DNA from 2 places in the Streptomyces sp. BA2 genome. Region 1 is predicted to be linked to the other one. Evidence: riboswitches for the same ligand, from Rfam matches in the RefSeq annotation. Region 1 holds a riboswitch; the other holds the start of a gene.
The links. A riboswitch is a leader RNA that binds a small molecule or an ion and turns the genes downstream of it on or off. The one in region 1 is predicted to bind glycine.
Positions count from the first base shown of each region.

Region 2: it holds a riboswitch for glycine, as region 1 does, so the genes downstream of both, gcvP (aminomethyl-transferring glycine dehydrogenase) here and gcvT (glycine cleavage system aminomethyltransferase GcvT) in region 1, are expected to answer to the same signal.

Region 1 covers NZ_WSRO01000002.1:6,438,536-6,446,218, forward strand. Annotated here, with positions in the region: gene leuA (2-isopropylmalate synthase) at 1-238, shown strand, start outside; gene E5671_RS31905 (ABC transporter ATP-binding protein) at 235-1,026, shown strand; gene E5671_RS31910 (EF-hand domain-containing protein) at 1,086-1,298, opposite strand; partial or broken gene E5671_RS46490 (hypothetical protein) at 1,380-1,848, shown strand; gene E5671_RS31920 (L-serine ammonia-lyase) at 1,895-3,265, opposite strand; gene glyA (serine hydroxymethyltransferase) at 3,450-4,709, opposite strand; gene gcvH (glycine cleavage system protein GcvH) at 4,740-5,117, opposite strand; gene gcvT (glycine cleavage system aminomethyltransferase GcvT) at 5,207-6,340, opposite strand; glycine riboswitch at 6,376-6,486, opposite strand; glycine riboswitch at 6,487-6,600, opposite strand; gene E5671_RS31940 (AAA family ATPase) at 6,742-7,428, shown strand; gene E5671_RS31945 (enhanced serine sensitivity protein SseB) at 7,514-7,683, shown strand, end outside.
Region 2 covers NZ_WSRO01000002.1:1,859,459-1,867,141, forward strand. Annotated here, with positions in the region: gene E5671_RS10975 (glutamate--cysteine ligase) at 1-984, opposite strand, end outside; gene E5671_RS10980 (hypothetical protein) at 1,468-2,052, shown strand; gene E5671_RS10985 (DUF5999 family protein) at 2,356-2,562, shown strand; gene gcvP (aminomethyl-transferring glycine dehydrogenase) at 2,670-5,555, opposite strand; glycine riboswitch at 5,753-5,850, opposite strand; gene E5671_RS10995 (PRC-barrel domain-containing protein) at 5,994-6,374, shown strand; gene E5671_RS11000 (DNA polymerase IV) at 6,475-7,683, opposite strand, start outside.

The sequences.
Region 1 (7,683 bases):
GGGCAACGGCCCCCTGTCCGCGTTCGTCGAGGCGCTCGCCGCCGCGGGGATCACCGTCGACATCCTCGACTACTCCGAACACGCCACCGAGGCGGGCGGCGCCAGCGAGGCCGTCGCGTACGCGGAGTGCCGGGTGGGCGATGCCGTCCGCTGGGGCGCGGGCCTCGACACCTCCGTCCTGACCGCGTCCGTGCAGGCCGTGCTCGCCGCGGTGAACCGGGCGGGGGCCACGGAATGACCCCCGTCCTGCACGCCGACACCGTCACGGTCGTCCGCGAAGGGCGCCCCATCCTCGAAGAGGTCACCCTCACCGTCCGCCCCGGCGAGCACTGGGCGCTGCTCGGCGCGAACGGCGCGGGCAAGTCGACCCTGCTCAGCCTCTGCGGAGCCGTCACCCACCCCACGCACGGCACGGTCGAGGTGCTCGGCCGCCGCCTCGGCACCGTCGACCTGCGCGAACTCCGGTCGTACGTAGGTCATGTGAACCCGCGTCACCCGCTCCGCTCGCCTCTGCGCGTGCGCGAGGTCGTCCTCACCGGGCTCACCAACAGCGTGGAACCGCTGCCCCGTTGGCGCCCCACGCCCGAGCAGGAGCAGCAGGCCGACCGCCTGATCGCCATGCTCGGCCTCGCCCACCGCACGGACGCGCGCTGGCCGACGCTCTCCCAGGGCGAGCGCGGCCGGACCCTGATCGCACGCTCGCTGATGCCAAGGCCGCGGCTCGTCCTGCTCGACGAACCGGCCACCGGGCTCGACCTCGCGGGCCGCGAACGCCTCCTCGACAGCCTGGACACCCTGCGCGAGACCCACCCCGAACTCGCCACGGTCCTGGTCACGCACCACCTGGAGGAGCTCCCGGCCGGTACGACACACGCGCTGCTCCTGCGCGACGGGCGTGCGCTCGCCTCCGGCGCCGTGGACGACGTACTGACCGGCGACCAGATCAGCAAGTGCTTCGACCACCCGGTGCGGTTGGAGCGCACGGAGGGGCGGTGGAGCGTGCGGGCGGCGCGGCGCCCCCGCTGAGGTACGCGGAAGGGGCCCGGCACACGCGCGTGCCGGGCCCCTTCCGCGTCGCGTTCCCGCTACTTGTTCAGGCTCGCCCAGAACTCGTCGAAGGAGAGGCGCTTGTCCTTGTCGGCGTCCTTCGTGCCGATCACGGCTTCGGCCACCGTCTCGGTGACGTAGAAGTCTCCCATCTTCGCCATGGCCGACTTCCACTCGACCGCCGTGATGAAGCCGTCGCCGTCCGCGTCGAACTGCTCGAACGTCCTGCGCGCTTCCTCGATGTCCGCCACCGGATCCACCCCTTCTTGGTGCACTACTGACGGGGGTCAGGGTATCGGCCGTCCGAGGATGCGATCACAAGGAGTACGCCCATGGCCAGGACCTCTGCCGCGCTCGGTGCGATCCTCGACGCGGCGGCCCACGGGCAGTTCCCGCCGCCCGACGGCACCACCACCGTCGTGCCGCAGCCCCGCCACCGCGACGCGGGCGTCATCGCCTTCACCGCGCACTCGGTGGTCTTCACGGACGAGGACCCGGAGTGGGTGCACGCCACCCTCGCCGCGCTCGACTGCGATCCGCTGGCCGCCACGATGAACCCCCTGTTCCTCGCCGCCTTCCTGGAGCGGACGGGACGCGCGACGGACACCACCGACCTCCTGACCGTGGCCGACGCCCTGCCGGGGGCTGGGCCGGGCGCTCGCGCTCGCCGCCCGGCAGCTGGTGCCCGGCGGGGCCCCGGTGCGGGCGCAGCAGTCCCCGGGGAACGCCCGCAGCGTGCGGGCCTTTCAGGCCGCGGGGTACCGGCCCGTGGGCGCGGAGGCGCTGTTCGTCGCGCGGTGAGGGCTGCCGGTGGCCGGGGCCGGTGGCCGGTGGTCGTGGCCGCGGCTCAGCACTCGATGATGTTCACCGCGAGCCCGCCCCGCGCCGTCTCCTTGTACTTCACGCTCATGTCGGCGCCGGTCTCCTTCATGGTCTTGATGACCTTGTCGAGGGACACCTTGTGGCTGCCGTCGCCGCGCATCGCCATCTTCGCCGCGGTCACGGCCTTCACGGCCGCCATGCCGTTGCGCTCGATGCACGGGATCTGGACGAGGCCGCCGACCGGGTCGCAGGTCAGGCCGAGGTTGTGCTCCATGCCGATCTCGGCCGCGTTCTCGACCTGCTCGGGGGAGCCGCCGAGCACCTCGGCGAGTGCGCCCGCCGCCATCGAGCAGGCGGAGCCGACCTCGCCCTGGCAGCCGACCTCGGCGCCGGAGATCGAGGCGTTCTCCTTGAAGAGCATGCCGATCGCACCCGCCGCGAGCAGGAAGCGGACCACGCCGTCCTCGTCGGCGCCGGGGATGAAGTTCATGTAGTAGTGCAGGACCGCCGGGATGATACCCGCGGCGCCGTTCGTCGGGGCCGTCACGACCCGGCCGCCCGCGGCGTTCTCCTCGTTCACCGCCATCGCGTAGAGGGTGATCCACTCCATGGCGCGGGCCAGCGGATCGCCCTCGGCGCGCAGCTGCCGTGCGGAGTTCGCCGCCCGGCGGCGGACCTTGAGGCCGCCCGGCAGGATGCCCTCGCGGGACATGCCGCGCGAGACGCAGGACTGCATGACGCCCCAGATGTCGAGCAGCCCCGAGCGGATCTCCTCCTCGGTGCGCCACGCCTTCTCGTTCTCCAGCATCAGCGCGGAGATGGAGAGACCGGTCTCCTGCGCCAGGCGCAGGAGCTCGTCGCCGGTGCGGAAGGGGTGCTTGAGGACCGTGTCGTCCGGCACGATCGGGTTCTCGCCGGCCACCGCGTCGTCATCGACCACGAAGCCGCCGCCCACGGAGTAGTACGTCTTCTCCAGGACGAGGCCGCCCTCATGGTCGTACGCGAAGATCGTCATGCCGTTGGCGTGGTACGGCAGGGCCTTGCGGCGGTGCAGGACCAGGTCCTCGTCGAAGGCGAAGTCGATCTCGTGCATGCCGAGGAGGTTGATGCGGCCGGTGCTCTTGATCTGCTCGACGCGGTCGTCGGCGAACTCGACGTCGACCGAGCGCGGGGACTCGCCCTCCAGGCCGAGCAGGACCGCCTTCGGGGTGCCGTGGCCGTGGCCCGTCGCGCCGAGCGAGCCGTAGAGCTCGGCCCGTATCGCGGTGGTGTGGGCCATCAGGCCCTCGTTCTTGAGGCGGCTCGCGAAGATGCGGGCGGCGCGCATGGGGCCGACCGTGTGGGAGCTGGACGGGCCGATGCCGATCGAGAACAGGTCGAAGACCGAGAGGGCCACGAGAAACTCCAATGGTGGTTGGTAGACGCCGTTGTCTGCCGGGGTGGTGCAGAGAACTACGAAAGAGAACTGCAGGAAATATTTACGAGAGCGGGGCATGAGCCGGGGCACCGCACTCACTGTCTTCACTGTCCAGTGTGCGCGGTGCCCCGAAGAATCGTACGAAGGAAAGCGTACGAAACTGCTACAGGTTGGGGTACAGCGGGTGCTTGGCTGCCAAGGCCGACACGCGGGCCTTGAGCGACTCCGCGTCGAAGCCCGGCTTCAGCGCCTCGGCGATGACGTCGGCGACCTCACGGAAGTCGTCCTCCTGGAAGCCACGGGTCGCGAGCGCGGGCGTACCGATCCGCAGGCCCGACGTGACCATCGGGGGGCGCGGGTCGTTCGGGACCGCGTTGCGGTTGACCGTGATGCCGACCTCGTGGAGGCGGTCCTCGGCCTGCTGGCCGTCCAGCTCGCTGTTGCGCAGGTCGACCAGGACCAGGTGCACGTCCGTGCCGCCCGACAGGACGTCGACGCCGACGGCCTTCGAGTCGTCCTGGACGAGGCGCTCGGCCAGGATGCGGGCGCCGTCCAGGGTGCGCTGCTGGCGCTCCTTGAACTCCTCCGAGGCCGCGACCTTGAAGGAGACGGCCTTGGCCGCGATCACGTGCTCCAGGGGGCCGCCCTGGAAGCCGGGGAAGACCGCGGAGTTCAGCTTCTTCGCGAATTCCTTGCTGCGGGCCAGGATGACGCCGCCGCGCGGGCCGCCGAGCGTCTTGTGCGTGGTGGAGGTCACCACGTCCGCGTACGGCACCGGGTTCGGGTGCAGCCCTGCGGCGACGAGCCCGGCGAAGTGCGCCATGTCGACCCACAGGTACGCGCCGACCTCGTCGGCGATCCGGCGGAACTCCGCGAAGTCCAGCTGGCGCGGGTAGGCGGACCAGCCCGCGATGATCACCTTCGGGCTGTTCTCCTTGGCCAGGCGCTCGACCTCGGCCATGTCCACGAGACCGGCCTCGTCGACGTGGTACGCGACCACGTTGAACTGCTTGCCGGAGAAGTTCAGGCGCATGCCGTGGGTGAGGTGGCCGCCGTGCGCCAGGTCAAGGCCGAGGATCGTGTCACCGGGCTTGGCGATCGCGAAGAGGGCGGCCTGGTTGGCGGAGGCGCCGGAGTGCGGCTGGACGTTGGCGTACTCGGCGTCGAACAGATCCTTGATCCGGTCGATCGCGATCTGCTCGGTGACGTCGACGTGCTCGCAGCCGCCGTAGTAGCGGCGGCCGGGGTAGCCCTCGGCGTACTTGTTGGTGAGGACCGTGCCCTGGGCCTCCATGACGGCGACCGGAGCGAAGTTCTCCGAGGCGATCATTTCCAGGGTGGACTGCTGGCGGTGGAGCTCGGCGTCGACGGCGGCGGCGACGTCCGGGTCCAGCTCGTGGAGAGGGGTGTTGAGAAGCGACATCAGGTGGTCCCTAGGGGTCTTCGGGGGGCTTCAGCTGCCGGAGAACTCGGTGTACTCGTCTGCGGAGAGCAGGTCCTTCGGCTCCTCCGTGATCCGTACCTTGAAGAGCCAACCACCCTCGAACGGTTCGGAGTTCACCTTCGACGGGTCGTCCACGACGTCCTGGTTCGCCTCGACGACCTCACCGGTCACGGGGGAGTACAGGTCGCTGACCGACTTGGTCGACTCGAGCTCGCCACAGGTCTCGCCCGCGGTCACCGTCTCGCCGACCTCAGGGAGCTGGACGAAGACGACGTCACCGAGCGCGTTGGCCGCGTGTTCCGTGATGCCGACCGTCGAGACGCCGTCCTCGGCGCCCGAGAGCCACTCGTGCTCCTTGCTGTAACGCAGCTGCTGGGGGTTGCTCATGACCTGAATTCTCCTGTACGCGGGTGGGTGCTGCGGAACGGGAAAGATGTGCGTGGGGTCACTTCCGGGTTACCACGGAAGCGGCAGTGTCACTTCTGGCGCTTGTAGAACGGCAGAGCCACGACCTCGTACGGCTCGTGTGTGCCGCGGATGTCCACGCCCACGCCCTCGGTGCCGGGGGCCGCGTGCGCCGCGTCGACGTACGCGATGGCGATCGGCTTGCCGAGCGTCGGGGACGGGGCGCCGGAGGTGACCTCGCCGATGACCTGCTCGCCGGTGACCACGGAGAAGCCCGCGCGCGGGATGCGGCGGCCCGATGCGATCAGGCCGACCAGCTTGCGCGGGGGAGCGGTCTCGGCGCGCTCGGCGGCGGCCGCGAGCGCCGCGCGCCCCACGAAGGTGTCGGACTGCGAGGTCTTCTCGAACTTCACGACCCGGCCGAGGCCCGCGTCGAAGGGTGTCAGGTCCGCGGTCAGCTCGTGCCCGTACAGCGGCATGCCCGCCTCAAGACGGAGCGTGTCGCGGCAGGAGAGCCCGGCCGGGACGAGGCCGACGGGCTCGCCCGCCTCCATCAGTGCGTTCCACAGCTTCTCGGCGTCGCCGGGCGCGACGAAGAGCTCGAAGCCGTCCTCGCCGGTGTAGCCCGTGCGGGCGATCAGCGCGGGCACACCCGCGACCGTGCCGGGCAGGCCCGCGTAGTACTTCAGGCCGTCCAGGTCCGCGTCCGTGAGTGACTTCAGGATGCCGGGGGACTCGGGGCCCTGGACGGCGAGCAGCGCGTACGCGTCGCGGTCGTCGCGGACCTCGGCGTCGAAGCCGTCGGCGCGGGCGGTGAGCGCGTCGAGCACGACCTGCGCGTTCGAGGCGTTCGCCACGACCATGTACTCGGGGGCCTCGGCCGCACCGAGGCGGTAGACGATCAGGTCGTCCAGGATGCCGCCGTCCTCGGCGCAGATCATCGTGTAGCGGGCGCGGCCGACACCGATGGAGCCGATGTTGCCGACCAGCGCGAAGTTCAGGAAGTCCACGGCCTCGGGGCCGGTGACGGTGATCTCGCCCATGTGGGAGAGGTCGAAGAGACCGGCCTTGGTGCGGACGGCGACGTGCTCGTCGCGCTCGCTGCCGTAGCGGAGCGGCATGTCCCAGCCCGCGAAGTCGGTCATGGTCGCGCCGAGGGCGCGATGCACGGCATCGAGTGCGGTCAGACGGGAAGCGGTACTCATTCGTTGAACTCCCAGGGCATGACGGGCGAGGTCGATCCTCCCCATCTGTCATCGGAACCTGAGAGGTTCACCACGACCCGCTCGTACAGGAGGTCATGACTTGCACCTTGGGTGGAGCCGCCGGGCGGCCCGCTTTTCAGATGTGCCTCGCCCGCGCGGTACGGGGCCTGAGAGATTCAAGGGAGGGACTTGCTCCTTCGGCGCCCCGGTGCGTCATAGCGTCGTACGACGGCGACCGGGAACTCTCCCGCGCGGATTCAAACGGCCTGTATGGAGTTTGCGCGCACATCATTGCACGCGCTTCCGTCACAGGGCAGTGCCAGTCCCGTAATGCCCTTGTGCCGCATTACCTTCTCTTTACACTTGCCGGGGAAGCTGCGGTAAGCAGGTACGTGACCGCTATGGGGAGGCCGATCACGGTGCGCAGGACGAGTGTCTACGCGACCAATACAGGGGTGGCCCTGCCCAAACAGGCCGCCGCCCCCACCAGGGAGAGCTGCGGCCCCCTGCCGGCGGCCGTCGTCCGCGACCTGCGGCAGCGGACCGGCCACAGCCCGCACCGGCTCACGTACGGCGAGGGCGACCTGATCGTCGTCTCCGGGCTGCCGGGCAGCGGCAAGTCCACGCTGATGCGCAGAGCCGTCGCGGGCCCGCGCATCGACTCGCAGGACACCCGCGACCGCTGGGCCCGGCGCATGCCGAGCCTGCTGCCGTACGCGGTGTACCGCCCCCTGGTCCGCCTCGCGCACTACGCGGGCCTGCGCAGAGCCCTGCGCTCCGGCGAGGGAGTCGTGGTGCACGACTGCGGCACCCAGGCCTGGGTGCGCCGCTGGCTGGGCCGCGAGGCCGCGCGGCGCGGCACGACACTGCACCTGCTGCTGCTCGACGTGCCGCCGGACACCGCCATAGAGGGCCAGCTCTCGCGCGGTCGCGGCGTGTCGCGGTACGCCTTCGCGCGCCACCGCAGAACGGTAGGCAGGCTCGTCGGCGCCGCCGAGCGGGGCGACCTGCCGCGCGGCTGCGGCTCGGCCGTGCTCCTCGACAGGACGGCGGCCGGGGTGCTGCGGGGGATCGGCTTCGGGGGCTGAGCCGCCCGCCATGGGCCGCCCGCCACGGGCCGCCACGTTAGGGTCGTGCCGCAGGCAGAGCGGGACCGAGCAGGGGTTAGAAGAGATGGACATTCCGGCGCAGGCACACGCCCATCCCTATGGAGGATGGCCGGGCAACGAACTCGAAGAGGTGCTCGCGGCATCCCTCGGCACGCCCGGCGCACCCCACACATCCGCGGGGGCCCGCATCGTCGAGGTGCTCGGCCGCAGCCACGTCTGGGTCCCGCTGCCGAA
Region 2 (7,683 bases), 4.6 Mb from region 1:
GACGCCGCCCGCGATGCCGTACACGGGGCGGTTCCAGCGGTACACGGTGCCGTTGTGCAGGACGAGTTCACCGAGCTGCGGCACGCGGCCGTCGTCGAGCACCTCCAGCGGCTCCTCGTCGTCCATGAGGGGCAGCAGCGCGGGAAAGTAGCGCAGGTTCTCCTCGAAGAGCTCGTACGCGTCGCTGATCCAGCGCTCGCCGAACCAGGTCCGCGGCCGCACGCCCTGGGCCTGGAGTTCGGGCGGGCGGGTGTCGGTGGACTGCAGGAACAGCGGCGGCCGCGACTCGCGCCACAGCTCACGCCCGAACAGGAAAGGCGCGTTGGCGCCGACGGCGATCTGGGCGGCGGCGACGGCCTGGGCCGCGTTCCACACGTCGGCGAACCTGCCCGGCGTGACCTGGAGGTGCAACTGCACGGATGTGCACGCCGCTTCGGGGGCGATCGACGCGGACGTGCAGGTGAGCCGCTCCACGCCCTGGATGTCCAGGACGAACTCCTCGCCGCGCGCGGCGACGATCTGGTCGTTGAGCAGCGCGTAGCGGTCGACGTCGGAGAGGTTTCCCGAGACCAGGTCGTGGTGCGCGAGGGTCGGCAGAATGCCGATCATCACGATGCCGGCGTTCACCTCGTTCGCTTTCCGGTGGGCATAGGCGAGGCCGGTGCGCAACTCCTCGGCGAGACGGTCGAGAACACGTCCGCCCAATCGGTGCGGTGCGATATTGACTTCAAGATTGAACATTCCGAGTTCCGTCTGGAAGTCCCGGCTCGCGATCCGTTCGAGTACTTCCGCATTCAGCATTCTCGGCATGCCGTCGGGCCCCGCGAGATTCAGCTCGATCTCCACGCCCATCAGGTTCTTGGGCCGGTCGAACCGCTCCTCGTCCAGCAGCCTCCGCAACCCCGCCAGACACTCCTTGAGCTTGGTCCGATACTGGTTCCGCTCGGCCAGATCAAACGTTCCTGCTACGACCTTCTCCCCCATCGAAGCGTCCCCTCCTCGGATGGGCAGCCAATGATCCGGCCGCTGTGTCTCGGTGGATGATGCCCTGCAATGTGATCGATAACGCCCCGCACATGCCCCCGGCCCAGTACGCTCAACGCCAAGTACGAGCGGCACATTCACCAGGCATGAGGTGTGCCGGGGAATCCTCGCACCGGCGCCTGGTGAAAAACACCGATGAGAATCGGCCGTCCGCTCCCACGAAGGGGTCCGAGGTCAAACGTCCGGGCTCTTCCAGAATCGGGTTAAAGGCCGCAAAATGGCGACCGAATTACGCCTTGCAGGCAATATCGGGTGCGGTTAGACGAAACACTGCCTGAACACGTGTCGTATAAACTCCGCGAACGAGGCAGAGAGTTGGCGCTCGCGGTCCCTTGCCCCCGCCCCTCTGACCCCGGAGCAGACAGCGACGTCCGCACCTGTCCTCGTTCCACCGTGCCTGTCGAATGAGAGAGGCGACCCATCATGCCGCTGCAAGTCCCCCCGGCTCCCGCGCCCGCCCTGCGCAGCGTCCTCGCGGCACTCGGTTCACCCACTGCCGTACGCGAAGCCCGCACCCCGTCCCTGCGCGCGGCGCAAGGACCCGCGAGCCCCGAACTCCCGTTGCCGGTCCACGTACTTGACCGGATCACCCCTTCGGATACGTCGCCCACCCGGCTCGCGGGTTGGCGCTTCCTGATCCGCTCAGGCGAGCGAGCCGTCGCCGCTGCGGACACGATGCTGACGCCTGACGGGTGGACCTTCTCGCACTTCTTCGAAGGTCCGTACATTGCGTCCACCGAGCGCGCCCTCCGTCAGGCCGAAGCGATGCCCATGCCGTACCAGCCACGACTGTTGTCCGTACCCGAGCTTTACATGCTCACACTCTGGCTGCACGGCGACTGCACCGCGGACGGCGCGGGCGGCCATCTCGCGCCCTCCGATGTCCTCGTGCCCCTGGCGCCCGCGCCGCCCGGCATCGCGGCGCACCGCCCACACCGCGCCGCGGAGCTCCTCAAGGTCCTCACGCACCGCATGACCCCGGCGCCGCTGCTCGGCTCACCCGCCTGACCTCGCCGTACGTCCCCGTGCCCCGCCGCCGTCCCGACCGCGGGGCCGGCGCGTCATGTGCCCATACGGACTAGCCCGGTATGACCACCCCGAACCACCCGAAGAGACAGTGCAGTTGGGCTGAACCGTCCGGGCGGGTGATACGTCATTAAGCAGTAAGGAGCGCTGCCGCTAAATCCCTGCGGATTGACGCCCGTAGGGCAACACTGGGACCGACCGACTAAACGGGGGGCGGCCATGAACACCGCATCGAGCCGCAAGGCAGACGTCACAGCCATCACATCGCAGCGAAAGAACCCTTCCATGTGCCAGCACCAACCACCGTGCCCGACAGCCGACTCCGCCGACCGGGAAGCCGCGCTCCTCACGGCGAGCCACCCGGAGCAGGGCTGGAGCCTGCTGTGCAACGGCGTCCTCCTCTTCGAGGACACCGGTGAACTGCTGCCGGACGGTCAGATCATCGCCCCGCATCGACCGCTGGGCACGGACACGATCATGACCGCCGCCTGACGCGACGGCAGCAGGGCACGGACAGCACGGACAGCACGGACAACAAAGGGGCCGACCCGGAGAGACAAACCTCCGGACCGGCCCCCATGCATGTGCAGGCCCCGATATCAGTCCTCGTACGCATCCAGCGGCGGGCAGGAGCAGACCAGGTTCCGGTCGCCGTACGCCTGGTCGATGCGGCGCACCGGCGGCCAGTACTTGTCCGCGGCCACCACACCGGCCGGGAAGACGGCATCCTCGCGGCTGTACGCGTGCTCCCACTCACCGCCGAGCGCTGCGGCGGTGTGCGGGGCGTTGCGCAGCGGGTTGTCATCGGCGGGCCAATCGCCGCCGACCTTCTCGATCTCGGCGCGAATGCTGATCATCGCCTCGCAGAACCGGTCGATCTCGACCAGGTCCTCGCTCTCGGTCGGCTCGATCATCAGGGTGCCCGCGACCGGGAACGACATGGTCGGCGCGTGGAAGCCGTAGTCGATGAGCCGCTTGGCGATGTCGTCGACGCTGACACCGGTCGCCTTGCTGATCGGCCGCAGATCGATGATGCACTCGTGCGCGACGAGCCCGCCGGGACCGGTGTAGAGCACCGGGTAGTGCGGCTCCAGGCGCTTGGCGATGTAGTTCGCGGAGAGCACGGCGACCTGCGTGGCCCGCTTGAGGCCCTCGCCGCCCATGAGGCGTACGTACGCCCAGGAGATCGGCAGGATTCCGGCCGAGCCCCACGGCGCGGCGGAGATCGGACCCACGCCCGTCTCGGGGCCCGCGGCGGGCTGCAGCGGGTGGTTGGGCAGGTACGGCGCGAGGTGCTCGCGCACACCGACCGGGCCGACGCCGGGGCCACCGCCGCCGTGCGGGATGCAGAACGTCTTGTGCAGGTTCAGGTGCGAGACGTCGCCGCCGAACTTGCCGGGCTGGGCGAGGCCCACCAGGGCGTTGAGGTTCGCCCCGTCGACGTAGACCTGGCCGCCCGCCTCGTGCACCTGGGCGCAGATGTCGGCGACGTGCTCCTCGAAGACACCGTGCGTGGACGGGTAGGTGATCATGAGCACGGACAGCTCGTCGCGGTGCTTCTCGATCTTGGCGCGCAGGTCCTCGATGTCGATCTCGCCGTCGTCGCTGGTCTTCACGACGACGACCTTCATGCCGGCCATCACGGCGCTCGCGGCGTTGGTGCCGTGCGCGGAGGACGGGATGAGGCAGACGGTGCGCTGCTCGTCGCCGTTGGCGCGGTGGTAGCCGCGCACGGCGAGCAGTCCGGCAAGCTCGCCCTGCGAACCGGCGTTGGGCTGCAGCGAGACCTTGTCGTACCCGGTGACCTCGGCGAGCCGCTCCTCCAGCTCACGGATGAGCGTCAGATAGCCCTGCGCCTGCTGGGCGGGGGCGAAGGGGTGCAGCTGCCCGAACTCGGGCCAGGTGACCGGCTCCATCTCCGTGGTCGCGTTGAGCTTCATGGTGCAGGAGCCCAGCGGGATCATGCCGCGGTCGAGCGCGTAGTCACGGTCGGCCAGCTTGCGCAGGTAGCGCAGCATCGCGGTCTCGGAGCGGTACTGGTGGAAGACGGGGTGCGTCAGGTACTCGTCGGAGCGCAGCAGGCCGCCGGGAAGCGTGTCCTCGGTCTCCGCGTCGAGCGCCTCGATGTCGGCCTCGACCCCGAACGCGGTCCAGATCGCGGTCAGTTGCTTGCGCGTGGTGGTCTCGTCGCAGGCCAGCGAGACGTGGTCGGCGTCGATCTGGTGGATGTTGACGCCACCCTCGCGGGCCGCGGCGACGAGCTCGTCGGCCCTGCCGGGCACCCGCACGGTCAGGGTGTCGAAGTACGCACCGTGCACGACCTCGACCCCGCCCGCGGCGAGCCCCGCGGCGAGCACGATGGCGTAGCGGTGGGTACGCCGCGCGATGGCCTTGAGCCCCTCGGGTCCGTGGTAGACCGCGTACATTCCGGCCATCACGGCGAGCAGCACCTGAGCGGTACAGATGTTGCTGGTGGCCTTCTCGCGGCGGATGTGCTGCTCACGGGTCTGCAGCGCGAGCCGGTAGGCCTTGTTGCCGTCCGCGTCCACGGAGACACCGACCAGCCGCCCGGGCAGGCTGCGCGCGAACTTCTCGCGCACCGCCATGTAACCGGCGTGCGGGCCGCCGAAGCCCATCGGGACGCCGAAGCGCTGCGTGGTCCCGACCGCGATGTCGGCGCCGAGCTCACCGGGCGAGGTGAGCAGCGTGAGGGCCAGCAGGTCGGCGGCGACGGAGACTATGGCACCGAGCTCGTGCGCCTGCTCGATGAGGGGCTTGATGTCGCGCACGGCACCCGAGGCGCCGGGGTACTGGATCAGTACGCCGACGACACCGCGCTCGGCGACCTCGGCCGGGATGCCCTCGCTCAGATCGGCGACCACGACCTCGACACCGGTCGGCTCGGCGCGGGTCTGGATGACGGCGATGGTCTGCGGCAGCGCGTCGGCGTCGACGAGGAAGACACCGTCCTTGACCTTGCCCATGCGCCGCGACAGCGCCATGGCCTCGGCGGCGGCGGTCCCCTCGTCCAGCAGCGAGGCACCGGACGTGGGCAGCCCCGTCAGCTCGGCGACGACGGTCTGGAAGTTGAGCAGCGCCTCGAGCCGCCCCTGGGAGATCTCGGGCTGGTACGGCGTGTAAGCGGTGTACCACGCAGGGTTCTCCATGACGTTCCGCAGAATCACGGGCGGCGTGAAGGTCCCGTAGTAACCGAGCCCGATCATGGAATCAAGAACCTGGTTACGGTCCGCGAGGGAGCGCAACTCGGCCAGGACCTCGGCCTCGGTGCGCGCCCCGGGGAGGTTCAGCGCCTCGGCGTTCTTGATCACATCCGGCACGGCGGCGGCGGTCAGCTCGTCGAGCGAGCCGTATCCGACCTGCGCGAGCATCTTGGCCCGTGCTTCCACATCGGGACCGATGTGCCGCTGCTCGAAGGGGATGCCCTGTTCGAGCTGGGAGAGCGGGGTGCGAGGAGTGGCGGTCATTGCGGAGGCCTCCTGGTCTGACGCGACCTGCGAGGGGCACCACGGCACGGGTACCCGGACGGCCTCCCCCTCTGTCATCTCAACCTGAGAGCTTCACCGGTCCGTGCCCCGCGAGAGGCGCCGCACCGGCTTTCACCGTCGGTGAGGAAGGGTTCCGGACGTGCCCGCCCGACGCCCGCCCTACTTTCCAGAGTGACCTCGTCCGTGCGGTACAGGGGCCTGAGAGATTCCGGGGAGGAGTTGCTCCTTCGGCGCCTCCGGTGTCTCCACCGGAGAGCTCTCCCGCACGGGGTCAGCAGCCAAGCGCCAGCCTACCAGCGAGGAGATTGAGGATCCCTCGAGTGGCCGCCTGCCCCGAAGTGCTCTTTCGTAGTGATTACGAACGAACAAGGATGAGTTACGCCCCACTTCGGCACGTCTCGACCAGTTGGAGGGCCCGTGCAGACCGATATCGATCCGCGCAACCTGATCGGCCGGAAGGCGTTCGACCGGAACGGGGCCAAGATCGGCACGATCGACGAGGTCTATCTCGACGACGCCACCGGCGCCCCGGAGTGGGCGGCCATACGCACGGGCCTGTTCAGCCGGGACGCGTTCGTGCCCCTGGAGCCCAGCGAGCTCGTACGCGACGGCACAGTGCGCATCCCCTTCGAGCGCTCCCTGATCAAGGACGCCCCCGACTTCGGCGTCGGCCGCCACCTCTCCCCCGAACAGGAACTGCAGCTCTACCGCCACTACGGCCTGGACACCACACTTCCCGAGTCACCTCCGCCACCGGACAAGAACTTCGGCCGCATAGCGGGCGAGGAAGAGCCCTGAGCCCGCAGACCGCAAGCTGACCGCCCTCGTCCGCCCTCGTTGTGGGCAGGCGTTCCGCACGGGCGGAACGGGTGGGCACAACGCCCATCGCCGGGCACCGCTAACCCAAGGGGCACTGCTCAGCACCCACCTCCGGTGGTCCCACCAGCGGCAACGGCTCCGCGGGTACAAGCTCGGCATCGTCCACCCGGAAGGTCCGCACCCGCCCCGGCAAGGACCCCGGCGTCTCGAACCGCACCGTCACACGCCCGAGCCCGCTCCCCTGCACCCACCCGTGCCCGAACCGCTCATGCCGCACGTCGTGCCCGGCAGCCCACCGCCGCGCGGCAAGCGGCATCTCATCAGCTGGCGGCTCCTCCGCGCCATCCGCAGCCGCTTCCTCCCCCGCAGTATCGCCCTCGCCCTCCCCCTGCTCAGGGCCCTCGGCCAGCGCCTGCGCCTGCGCCTGCGCGAAGAGGTCCTCCTGCGTGTAGTCGGCGAGCCCCGTGACCCCCACCCCGAGCAGCCGCACGCCTCCGGTGGTGTCCACGGCCTCGAGGAGCCGCGCCGCGGCCTCCCGCACCACCCCGGGGTCGTCCGTCGGCCCACGCAGCGTCTCGGAGCGCGTCAGCGTCGAGAAGTCGAACCGCCGCACCTTCAGGACGATCGTCCGCCCCGAGTGCCCCGCCGCCCGCAGCCGCTCCACACACCGGTCGGCGAGCCGCGCGACCTCGCCCCTGACCCGTACCCGGTCGTGGATGTCCACGTCGTACGTGTCCTCGACGCTGACCGACTTGGATTCCCGCTCCGCCACCACGGGCCGCTCGTCCCGCGCGAGCGCCATCGCGTACAGCGCGCTCCCGTGCGACTTCCCGAGGAGGCGTACGAGCTCGTCCTCGCCCGCCTCCGCGATCTCCCCCACGGTCGTGATCCCGCCCCGCCGCAGATGGTCCCCGGTGGCAGGACCGACACCGGGCAGCGTCCGGACCGGCATCGGACCGAGCAGGTCACGCTCGGTCCCCGGCACTATGAGCCGCAGGCCGTCCGGCTTGGCCTCCTCCGAGGCGATCTTGGCCAGCATCTTGGACGCGGCGAGCCCGACCGACCCCGCGAGCCCCGTCACCGCCTTGATGTCCGCACGCAACCGCTCACCCACAGCGAGCGCCGACGCCTGGTCGTCGGCCACGCCCCCCGCCTCCAGATCGACGAAGGCCTCGTCCAGGCTGAGCGGCTCCACCAGCGGCGACAGCTCCCGCAGCAGCCCCATCACCTGCTCGCTGATCTCGCGGTAGAGCCCGAAGCGCGGCACCAGATAAGCGGCATTGGGCGC